4 regions of the Streptomyces sp. NPDC046887 genome follow, and region 2 is predicted to be linked to each of the others. Evidence: riboswitches for the same ligand, from Rfam matches in the RefSeq annotation. Region 2 holds a riboswitch; each other region holds the start of a gene.
The links. A riboswitch is a leader RNA that binds a small molecule or an ion and turns the genes downstream of it on or off. The one in region 2 is predicted to bind cobalamin.
Positions count from the first base shown of each region.

Region 1: it holds a riboswitch for cobalamin, as region 2 does, so the genes downstream of both, ABZ945_RS03265 (ribonucleoside-diphosphate reductase subunit alpha) here and metE (5-methyltetrahydropteroyltriglutamate--homocysteine S-methyltransferase) in region 2, are expected to answer to the same signal.
Region 3: it holds a riboswitch for cobalamin, as region 2 does, so the genes downstream of both, cobN (cobaltochelatase subunit CobN) here and metE (5-methyltetrahydropteroyltriglutamate--homocysteine S-methyltransferase) in region 2, are expected to answer to the same signal.
Region 4: it holds a riboswitch for cobalamin, as region 2 does, so the genes downstream of both, ABZ945_RS28210 (energy-coupling factor ABC transporter permease) here and metE (5-methyltetrahydropteroyltriglutamate--homocysteine S-methyltransferase) in region 2, are expected to answer to the same signal.

Region 1 is NZ_JBEYXH010000002.1:43,719-46,409, forward strand. It holds gene mctP (monocarboxylate uptake permease MctP) at 1-314, shown strand, start outside; gene ABZ945_RS03260 (GNAT family N-acetyltransferase) at 413-913, shown strand; cobalamin riboswitch at 1,519-1,684, shown strand; gene ABZ945_RS03265 (ribonucleoside-diphosphate reductase subunit alpha) at 1,889-2,691, shown strand, end outside.
Region 2 is NZ_JBEYXH010000016.1:36,602-39,292, reverse strand. It holds gene ABZ945_RS17120 (BTAD domain-containing putative transcriptional regulator) at 1-298, opposite strand, end outside; gene ABZ945_RS17115 (nuclear transport factor 2 family protein) at 660-986, shown strand; cobalamin riboswitch at 1,149-1,297, shown strand; gene metE (5-methyltetrahydropteroyltriglutamate--homocysteine S-methyltransferase) at 1,485-2,691, shown strand, end outside.
Region 3 is NZ_JBEYXH010000003.1:190,063-192,753, forward strand. It holds gene ABZ945_RS05575 (cobalamin biosynthesis protein CobG) at 1-957, opposite strand, end outside; cobalamin riboswitch at 982-1,116, shown strand; gene cobN (cobaltochelatase subunit CobN) at 1,154-2,691, shown strand, end outside.
Region 4 is NZ_JBEYXH010000041.1:29,881-32,571, forward strand. It holds gene dhaL (dihydroxyacetone kinase subunit DhaL) at 1-495, shown strand, start outside; gene ABZ945_RS28205 (PTS fructose transporter subunit IIA) at 492-902, shown strand; cobalamin riboswitch at 955-1,190, shown strand; gene ABZ945_RS28210 (energy-coupling factor ABC transporter permease) at 1,219-1,944, shown strand; gene ABZ945_RS28215 (energy-coupling factor ABC transporter substrate-binding protein) at 1,941-2,327, shown strand; gene cbiQ (cobalt ECF transporter T component CbiQ) at 2,332-2,691, shown strand, end outside.

The DNA.
Region 1 (2,691 bases), on a different contig from region 2:
ACGGCACGGCCGCCGCGTACGGGGTGGCCTCGCCGACCCAGAAGCACTTCGGCGGCTCCTCGGCGGAGATCCCCGGCATCGGCGAGATCGGCTACATCGGTCTCACCGCCTTCGTGCTCAACGCCCTGGTCACCATCGTGCTCACCTTCGTGCTGCGGGCGGTCAAGGCGCCGGACGGGGTGGACGAGACCCAGCCCTCCGACTACACCGCGGACGCGGGCGACCCGGGCGTGGCCACCGAGCTGCCGGAGCTGGTCGACGGCCCCGAGGCCGAGGACGACGGCCGAAAGGACCCGAGCAAGGCCCCCGCGTAGGGCCGCAGGCCGTAAGGGCCACCCGTTTCGCCTACCGCGGGCCGTCGCACCTCCCTCCGGGGAGGCGTGGCGGCCCGCCGCGCTGCACGCTTGCGGTTATGGACATCACCATCAGGGCGGTACGCCCCGAGGAGCACACCGCGCTGGGCGAGGTCACCGCGCGGGCGTACCTGGCCGACGGGCTGCTGGAGTTCGGCGAGGCCGACGAGTACCTGGTCGCGCTGCGGGATGTGGCGCGCCGGGCCGCCGACGCGGAGGTGCTGGTCGCCGTGGACGACACCGGACGGGTGCTCGGCGGGGTGGCCCTGGCCGCCGGGCCGGGGGCCTGGGCGGACCTCGCCGGGGCGGGCGAGGCGGAGATCCGGATGCTGGCGGTGGACCGGGAGGCGCGCCGCCGGGGCGCGGGCGAGGCGCTGGTGCGGGCCTGTGTCGACCGGGCGCGGACGGTGCCCGGTTGCCGGCGGGTGGTGCTCTCCTCGCACCTGGCCATGGCCGCCGCCCAGCGCCTCTACCGCCGGGTCGGCTTCGACCGCACCCCCGCCCGCGACTGGGCGCCCATCCCCGGTGTCACCCTGCACACCTACGGCCGGGACGTCTGAACGACCCCGGCGGGGGCATACGGGCGGCTGCGAGGGGGCCGTCCGGCGACACCCCGGCCAGAACCTGGGCCGCCCCACGGCCAGGACCCGAGCTGCCCCGCGGCCGAACTCCGGGCGGTACCGCCGCCGAACTCCGGGCTGCCCCGCGGCCAGACCCGGGCCACACCCCGGCCGGACCCCGGGCGGTACCGCGGCTAGACCCCGGGCGCCCCCCGACCGGACCCCGGGCAGCGCCGCGGCCGGACCCCGGGCGGTACCGCGGCCGGACCCGGGCCACACCCCGGGCCGCCCCGCCGCCGAACTCCGGGCTGCCCCGCGGCCGGACCCCGGGCGGCCCTGTGGCCGGACTTCGGGCGACGCCCCGGCCGGGCCCGTACACGGCCCCGCCCCGGCCCTCCCGGCGCCGCGAGGGGGCCATCCGGGTGGCCCCGCGCCACGCCCCGGTCCCGGCCGCCCCGCGCGGCCCCCGGCCTCCGCGGCCGGTCGCCCAGCTGTCCCTTGGCCTGTTCCCGCAGGGTGGCGGGGGCGGACACAACAGGTGTGCGGATGGACACGACTTGTACGGGCCGACACAACATCTGGGGGGTGCTTTCGCGAGCGCCCACCAGATGTATGCTCATTCCTGCTGTCGCCGCAGGGGAATCCGGTGCGAATCCGGAACTGTCCCGCAACGGTGAAACCGGTGTGTTTCCGCCCCGGTACGCGCCCCCAAGCCGTACCGGCCCGGGCGCGCCGTGAGTCCGACGACCTGCCGGCAGCACACTCGGACCGACCGGCCCGGGTGTCCAGACGTCCGGGCCTCGCGGAGTGGGCCGGTGGACGCGAGCCGTGCTGCCCTGTGCCCGGGCAAGCCGCTCTCGCGCTTCCCGCCGCCCGCCTGTCGAGGGCCCCGAGCCGAGCGAGGGAGAGCCCCACGTGACCATCGCGCCAGCCGATCCGGCCTCACGCGTCACGGAACCGGAGCAGACCGCGGGGGTGAGCGCCGACGGTCCCGGTACCGCGCTGCTGCGCACCCTGACCGACCTCACCGCCGACCTGCCCGACACCGACCCCGGCCGGGTCGCCGCCGCCGCGCTGCGCGGCCGGCACGCCGGGTCGGACGAGGCGGAGCTGCGGGAGCTGGCCACCGAGGCGGCCGCCGGGCTGATCTCCGAGGACCCCGCGTACTCGCGGCTGGCCGCCAGGCTGCTGACCCGGACCATCGCCGAGGAGGCGGCCGGGCAGGGCGCGGTGTCGTTCTCGGCCTCGGTGGCGGTGGGGCACCGCGAGGGGCTGATCGCCGACCGCACCGCCGCGTTCGCCGCACTGCACGCGGACACCCTGGACGCGCTGGTCGACCTCGGCGCCGACGACCGCTTCGGCTACTTCGGGCTGCGCACCCTCTACTCCCGCTACCTCCTCCGCCACCCGATCACCCGCAAGGTGATCGAGACCCCGCAGCACTTCATGCTCCGGGTCGCCGCCGGCCTCGCCGAGGACGACTCCGTACGCGCGGTGGACGAGGTGGCCTCCCTCTACCGGCTGATGAGCCGGCTGGACTACCTGCCGTCCTCGCCGACGCTGTTCAACTCCGGCACCCGGCACCCGCAGATGTCCTCCTGCTACCTGCTGGACTCCCCCGCCGACGAGCTGGACTCGATCTACGACCGCTACCACCAGGTGGCCCGGCTCTCCAAGCACGCCGGCGGCATCGGCATCGCCTACTCCCGCATCCGCTCGCGCGGTTCGCTGATCCGGGGCACCAACGGGCACTCCAACGGCATCGTGCCGTTCCTGAA
Region 2 (2,691 bases):
CCCGGCGCTCCGACGCCCGGGCGCCGGCGACCCGGCGGCCGAACACGGCGGCGTCCACCGCGTCCTCGTCGGTCTTCAGCACATAGCCGGGCGGCCGGGTGGTGATGGCGGCGTCGATCCGTACGGCGGTGAGGAGCTTGCGCAGCCGGGAGACGCAGATCTGCACCTGGGTGCGGGCGGTGTCCGGGGGGTCGTCGTCCCAGATCAGGTCCACCAGGTGGTCGGTGCTGACGACCCGGTTCGCCTCCAGCAGCAGGGCCGCGAGGATGGCCTCCTGGCGCCCGGGCGGCACGCGCACGGGGCCGCCGGGCCCGATGACCTGTAACGGTCCGAGAACACGGAAGACGACGGTGTCCTCGGTCTCGGATGCCCCGCCGGGCGAACCAGTCAATGAGTCTCCCAGCCGGGGGCGCACGGGAACAGGGGTGAGAAGCGGTGCGGCCGAGCAGCGGAGCGGTGAGCGTGCGCTGGCTCATTTTCACGGAGGATTCCGCACTTGTCCATGGTGTGTGGATTCGGTGATGGTGAACGGTTTCGGCCTGCTCGCACGAGCGCGGCCGCCGGGGATAGGGCGGGGATAGCGGGGGGTTGCGGCTCCGGCGCACCGTGGAGGTGCCTCCGCCTGGCCGGGCGGGGGGGCGTACGGAAAGGACTGCCCCATGCAGAGCCGGCAAGCCGGGCCCCTGCCGCCCAGCCGTGTCGTCACGGACTCCGGTGTCGACCATGTGCGACTGGCGTACCACTACCTGGACAGCGGCGATCTGGACGGCCTCGGCTCGCTGCTGCACGAGGGGGCGCCGGGCGCCGTCCCGGACCCCGCCCCGTACGGCGGGCGGCACCATATCCAGCGGATCGTCGCCGAGGGTGACTGCGTGGTGGTGATGGGCCGACTGGTGCCGGGGCTGGGCGAGTTCGTGGATGTGTTCACCCTGTCGGCGGAGGGCATGCTGCGAGGCTGCCGCCGCTATCACGCAGGACGGCGATAGGAGCAGGCCGGGCGGGATTCCCCCTGGTCAGCCGGTTCACCCACCCGGTGGAGTGGTCCAGCTCACTTTCCGAATCGTGGACGCGGTCGGACGGACGGTCGACCGGACCCGTAGGGTGGCCGGTGCAGCTGGTTCGCCCCGTCCGCCAGACGGGAGGCGTCGTAAGAGGGAACCCGGTGGGAATCCGGGACTGCCCCGCAGCGGTGAGCGGGAACGACCGCCGTCATACGCACTGGGCCCGCCGGGCCTGGGAAGCGACGGCCAGTAGGTGTCCTCCTTCGGGGAGGGCGGGCCCGCGAGTCCGAAGACCTGCCCGTTGCCCGTGCGCGAAACGACCGCGTACGGCTGTCCCGGTGACCCCGAGGGAGGGTCGGCCCCCATACCAGGCGGAAGACCGCGCTTGCCGCGCGTACCGGTCCCCGCCCGGTCGGTCGAACCTTCGCCGTCCTCGTCCCCGTCTCCGGGACCTCAGGGATCCATCTCGCGAAGGAGATCTCCGTGACCACGAAGTCCGCAGCCGCGGCAGCACGGGCCACCGTGTACGGCTACCCCCGCCAGGGGCGGAACCGTGAACTCAAGAAGGCGATCGAGGGGTACTGGAAGGGCCGGGTCACCGCCGACGCCCTCCGGGCCACCGCCGCCGAGCTGCGCGCCGGGAACTGGCGGCAGCTCGCCGAGGCCGGCGTGCACGAGGTGCCCACCGGCGACTTCTCGTACTACGACCAGGTGCTCGACACCACGGTGATGGTCGGCGCCGTGCCCGCCCGCCACCGGGAGGCCGTCGCCGCCGACGCCCTGGACGGCTACTTCGCCATGGCCCGGGGCACCCAGGAGGTCGCGCCCCTGGAGATGACCAAGTGGTTCGACACCAACTACCACTATCTGGTGCCCGAACTGGGCCCGGACACCGTCTTCACCGCCGACTCCACCAAGCAGGTCGCGGAGCTGACGGAGGCGCTGACGCTGGGGCTGACCGCCCGTCCGGTGCTGGTCGGCCCGGTCACCTATCTGCTGCTGGCCAAGCCCGCCCCCGGGGTGGCCGCCGACTTCGACCCGCTCACCCTGCTGGACCGGCTGCTGCCGGTGTACGCGGAGGTGCTGGCCGATCTGCGGGCCGCGGGCGCCGAGTGGGTGCAGCTGGACGAGCCCGCCCTGGTGCAGGACCGCAGCCCGGCCGAGCTGAACGCGGCCGAGCGCGCCTACCGCGACCTCGGCGCCCTCACCGACCGCCCGCAGCTGCTGGTCGCCTCCTACTTCGACCGCCTGGGCACGGCGCTGCCGGTGCTCGCCAAGGCGCCGGTGGAGGGCCTGGCCCTGGACTTCACGGAGGCCGCCGCCGCCAACCTGGAGGCCCTGGCCGCGGTCGGCGGACTGCCCGGCAAGCGGCTGGTCGCCGGTGTGGTCAACGGCCGCAACATCTGGGTCAACGACCTGGAGAAGTCCCTCGCCGTCCTCGGCACCCTGCTGGGCCTGGCCGAGCGGGTGGACGTCTCCGCCTCCTGCTCGCTGCTCCATGTGCCGATCGACGCGGCGGCCGAGCGGGACATCGACCCGCAGATCCTGCGCTGGCTGGCCTTCGCCCGGCAGAAGACCGCCGAGATCGCCACTCTCGCCAAGGGCCTGGCCCAGGGCACCGACACCATCGCGGGCGAACTGGCCGCCAACCGCGCCGCTCTCGCCTCCCGGGCCGGCTCCCCGATCACCC
Region 3 (2,691 bases), on a different contig from region 2:
GTCGAGGATGCCGGGCGGGGGGCCGGAGCCTGGGGAGGGGGTGACCGGCCGGGGGGCGGGGGAGGCCGTCACTCCCGCCCGGGCCAGCTCCCCGGCCACGTCCATCCCGCGTCCGCCGTCGGGTAGTTCACCCACCCGCCAGGCACCGGTTCCGGCGGCCTCGGCGGCGGTCAGAAAGGCCCGGGCGGCGGCCAGCGCGGCGGCCGGGGCGTCGGGTCCGCCGACCTCGTACGCCCGGTCGGCGACGACGAGGAGGAAGGCCCCGCCGGCCCCGAAGTCTCCATCAGCCCCGGAGCCGCTATCAGCCCTGGAGTGCCTATCAGCCCCGGAGTCTCCATCAGCCCTGGAGTCCCCATCAGCCCTGGAGTCTCCATCAGCCCTGGAGTCTCCATCAGCCCTGGAGTCTCCATCAGTCCCGGAGTCCCCCTCGGCCGCCGCCCGCAGGGTCACATCGGCGCCGAGCGCCGCCACATCCCCCCGGCCGTCGTCCACCGCGAACAGGAAGCGCCCGGAGAGCCCGGTCGTCCAGGCCTCCCCGCACAGCAGCACGTCCAACGCGCGGGCCGCGGCCTGCACCCGGGGGCCCGCCAACGGCGAGACCACCATGTTCCGTATCCGCTCATGCGCCTCGGAGTCCGGCAGCAGTCCGGCGCCGCGCAGCAGCTCCGCCAGCTCCAGCCCGCAGCTCTCGCCGAGGCCGCGCAGCTCCAGGTTGCCGCGCGAGGTGAGCGAGAGATGGCCGTCGCCGAGCCGGTCGGCGGCGTCCGCCAGCACCCGTATCTGCTGCTCGGTGAGGACACCGGTGGGCAGCCGCAGCCGGGCCAGCGCGCCGTCGTCGGCGCGGTGCAGCCGCAGCGCCCCGGGGCAGGCGTCACCGCGGTCACGGACGCGGCCGGAGCGGCGGGTCCGTATATGACCTTCGCCCGGTTCGGGGCGTTTGGGTGAGCTGGACGGCATGGCGGCCACCATACGCGCAGCCTCTACTATGCAGACGGCACAGGGTCCCAGGGCCCGAGGGAGGAAGCCCGGTGGAAATCCGGCGCGGTCCCGCCACTGTGAGTCCGGCCGCGGAGGCGGTCCGGGCGAGTCAGGAACTCCCGCCGTCCTCATCACCACCCGGGGCGCGGACACCCCGAGGAAGGCCAGCGCAGCGATGACGCACGCCGACGAGCCGACGACGACCCCCGACGCGCCCGATGCGCCCCATGCGGCCGCCGCACCCGACGCGCCTGTGTCGCCCACCGGGCCGCAGCCGGGGATAACCGAGGGAGCACCGGCGGGGGCCGCCCCCGCGCCGGAAGGGGCCCCCGCCCCGGTCCTCCTCCTCTCGCACTCCGACACCGACCTGCTCAGCGCCCGCGCGGCCGGCGGCCCGGTCGAGTACCGGTACGCCAACCCCTCCCGCCTTCCGCAGGAGGACCTGCCCGCGCTGCTGGACGGCGCCGGGCTGGTGGTCGTCCGCCTCCTCGGCGGCGTACGGGCCTGGGAGGACGGGCTCGCCGTGCTGCGCGACAGCGGCCTTCCGCTGGTCGTGCTCACCGGCGAGCAGGCGCCCGACGCCCAGCTGATGGAGGCCTCCACCGTGCCGATCGGCCTGGCGGCCGAGGCGCACGCCTACCTCGCGCACGGCGGCCCCGCCAACCTGGAGCAGCTGGCCCGCTTCCTCTCCGACACCGTGCTGCTCACCGGCCACGGCTTCGAACCGCCCGCCCCCGCGCCCACCTGGGGCGTGTTGGAGCGCACCACCAGGGCGGTCGACGGCCCGACCATCGCCGTCCTCTACTACCGCGCCCACCACATGAGCGGGAACACCGCCTTCGTGGACGCGCTCTGCGGTGCCATCGAGGACGCCGGGGGCCGCCCGCTCCCGCTCTACGTGGCCTCGCTCCGCGCCCCCGAGCCGGAGTTGATCGACCGCCTCGGGGCCGCCGACGCCGTGGTCACCACCGTGCTCGCGGCCGGCGGCACCAAGCCCGCCGAGGCCCAGGCGGGCGGGGACGAGGAGGCGTGGGACGCGGGGGCGCTGGCCGGGCTCGATGTGCCGATCCTCCAGGCGCTCTGCCTGACCGGGTCCCGGGCCGCCTGGGACGAGAACGACGAGGGGCTCTCCCCGCTGGACGCCGCCACCCAGGTCGCGGTGCCCGAGTTCGACGGGCGGCTGATCACCGTCCCGTTCTCCTTCAAGGAGATCGACGAGGACGGGCTGCCGGTCTACGCGCCGGACGCCGAGCGCGCCGCCCGGGTCGCCGGGATCGCCGTCCGGCACGCCAAGCTCCGGCACATCCCCAACCCCGCCAAGAAGCTGGCGCTGGTCCTCTCCGCGTACCCGACCAAGCACTCCCGGATCGGCAACGCGGTCGGCCTGGACACCCCCGCCTCCGCGGTGGCGCTGCTGCGCCGACTGCGCGCCGAGGGCTATGACTTCGGGCCCGAGGAGGAGATCCCCGGGCTGGTCTCCGGCGACGGCGACGAGCTGATCCGGGCGCTGATCGACGCCGGCGGCCACGATCAGGAGTGGCTGACCGAGGAGCAGATGGCCCGCAACCCGGTCCGCATCCCGGCCGCCGACTACCGGCGCTGGTACGCCACCCTGCCCGCGGCGCTGCGCGAGCAGGTGGAGGAGCACTGGGGCCCGGCCCCCGGCGAGATGTTCCTGGACCGCTCCCGCACCGCCGAGGGCGACCCCGATGG
Region 4 (2,691 bases), on a different contig from region 2:
GAGCTGGCGAAGGACGCCCCCGAGTCGCCGGGTGCGGTGCTGACGCTGGCCGGGCGGCAGCTGATCTCCACGGTGGGCGGGGCCTCGGGTCCGCTGTACGGCACGCTGCTGCGCCGCACCGGCAAGGCGCTCGGGGAAGCGGCGGAGGTCGGTCCCGGGCAGCTGGCGGAGGCGCTGGGCGCGGGGGTCGCGGCGGTCGGGCAGCTCGGCGGGGCGAAGGCCGGGGACAAGACGATGCTGGACGCCCTGGAGCCGGCGGTCGCCGCGCTGGCCCAGGCGGCGGACGGGCCGGGGGCGTACGCGGCGGCCGCCGAGGCGGCGGCGCGGGGCGCGGCGGAGACCGTGCCGATGCGGGCGCGCAAGGGCCGGGCCAGCTATCTCGGTGAGCGCAGCGAGGGCCATCAGGACCCGGGGGCGACCTCGGCGGCGCTGCTGCTGGCCGCGCTGGCGGAGGCGGCCGGTGAAGCGGACCAGGGAGAGGGGCGACGGGGATGAGCGGCGGGGTCGAGGGACGGGTCGGCATCGTGCTGGTGTCGCACAGCGCCGAGGTCGCGGGGTCGGTCGCGGATCTGGCGCGCGGGCTGGCGGGCGGGGCGGGCACCCCGCTGGCGCCCGCGGGTGGGCTGCCGGGCGGCGGGTTCGGCACCAGTACGGAGCTGATCGCGGCGGCGGCCGTCTCGGTGGACGGCGGGGCGGGGGTGGCCGTGCTGGCCGACCTCGGCAGCGCGGTGCTCACGGTCAAGGCCCTGCTGGCCGACGACGAACTCCCCGACGGCACGCGGCTGGTGGACGCGCCGTTCGTGGAGGGGGCGGTGGCGGCGGTGGTCACGGCGGCGGCCGGCGGCGACCTGGACGCGGTGGAGGCGGCGGCCGCGGAGGCGTACGGCTACCGGAAGAAGTGACCCCCATGGGTGGCCCTCCGCCACCCCGGCGGGATGGCGGAAGCACCGGTACGCGGGTTGTGATGTACCTGGTCAACGCACTAGGGTCACACCGCCTTGGTGTACGGGAAATCCGGTGCGGTACCGGTGCGGCCCTCGCCACTGTGATCGGGAAGTCCGGCTCCACCCTCGGGGGAACCCCTCCGGGAAGCCACTGGACCGCCGCGGGAGACCGCCACGTCCGGGAAGGCGGAGCCGAGGCGGCATGACCCGTCAGCCAGGAGACCGGCCAGGGCGCGTTGTCCATCCACGAGGTGCTGGAGAGGGTCTCCCGACCATGCATATAGCCGAGGGGTATCTGCCCCCCGCGCACGCGGCTGCCTGGGCCGTCGCGTCCGCTCCGTTTGTCGTGCACGGAGTGCGCGCCCTGACCCGCGAGGTCCGGAGCAACCCGGAGTCGACGCTCCTGCTGGGTGCGTCCGGGGCGTTCACCTTCGTGCTGTCCGCCCTCAAGATACCGTCGGTGACGGGCAGTTGCTCCCATCCGACCGGTACGGGGCTGGGCGCCATCCTGTTCCGGCCACCGATCATGGCGGTGCTCGGCACCATCACCCTGCTGTTCCAGGCGCTGCTGCTGGCACACGGCGGGCTGACCACGCTCGGCGCCAACGTCTTCTCGATGGCGATCGTCGGACCGTGGGCCGGGTTCGGCACCTACTGGCTGCTGCGCCGCTTCGGGGCGCCGCTGATGGTGGCGGTCTTCTTCGGCGCGTTCGTCGCCGACCTGTCCACCTACTGCGTCACCAGCGTGCAGCTGGCGCTCGCCTTCCCCGACCCGGGCACCGGCTTCGCCGGGGCACTGGCCAAGTTCGGCTCCATCTTCGCGCTCACCCAGATCCCGCTGGCGGTCAGCGAGGGCCTGCTCACCGTGCTGGTGATGCGGCTGCTGACGCAGTCCAGCAAGGGCGAACTGCTGCGGCTCGGTGTGCTGTCGAAGGTGACCGGCAAGGGCGCGGGCAAGGCCGGCGCCTCGGGTGAGGAGAAGGAGGCGGCCGCGCGATGAGCCGCAACGCGAAGATCAACACCCTGCTGCTGCTGGTGGTGGCGGCGCTCGCCGTGCTCCCGCTGGCGCTGGGCCTCGGGGACCACAAGGAGGAGCCGTTCGCCGGCGCCGACGCGCAGGCCGAGACGGCGATCACCGAGCTGAAGCCGGACTACGAGCCCTGGTTCAGCCCGCTGTACGAGCCGCCGTCGGGCGAGGTCGAGTCGGCGCTGTTCGCGCTCCAGGCGGCGCTGGGCGCGGGTGTCCTGGCGTACTACTTCGGGCTGCGCCGCGGCCGCCGCCAGGGCGAGGCGCGGGCGCTCGCCGCCGAGGGCACCGGGGGTGCGGCGGCCGCCGCCGACCCGGGCCCGGGTGCGGCCCGGGACACCGGGGCTGCCGGGTAACCGGGTGCTGCCGATCGACGCGGCGGCGCACGCCGGCCGCTGGCGCCGCCGCCACCCGGTGGAGAAGGCGGTTCTGGGCTTCGGTCTGACGCTCAGCGCGGTGTGCCTGCCGGCCTGGCCGGGGGCCCCGCTGGTCGGCGCCGCGACCCTGGCGGTGCTGCTCGGCCCGGCCGGGGTGGCGCCCCGGCTGCTGTGGCGGGCGTTCCGCCTCCCGCTGGGCTTCTGTGTGACGGGCGCGATCCCGCTGCTGTTCCAGGTGGGCGGCGGCGCCGGAGCGGTGTCGCTCGCCCCGGACGGCCCGCTGCACGCCGGGCAGCTGCTGCTGCGCACCTCGGCGGCGTCCCTGGGGGTGCTGCTGTTCGCG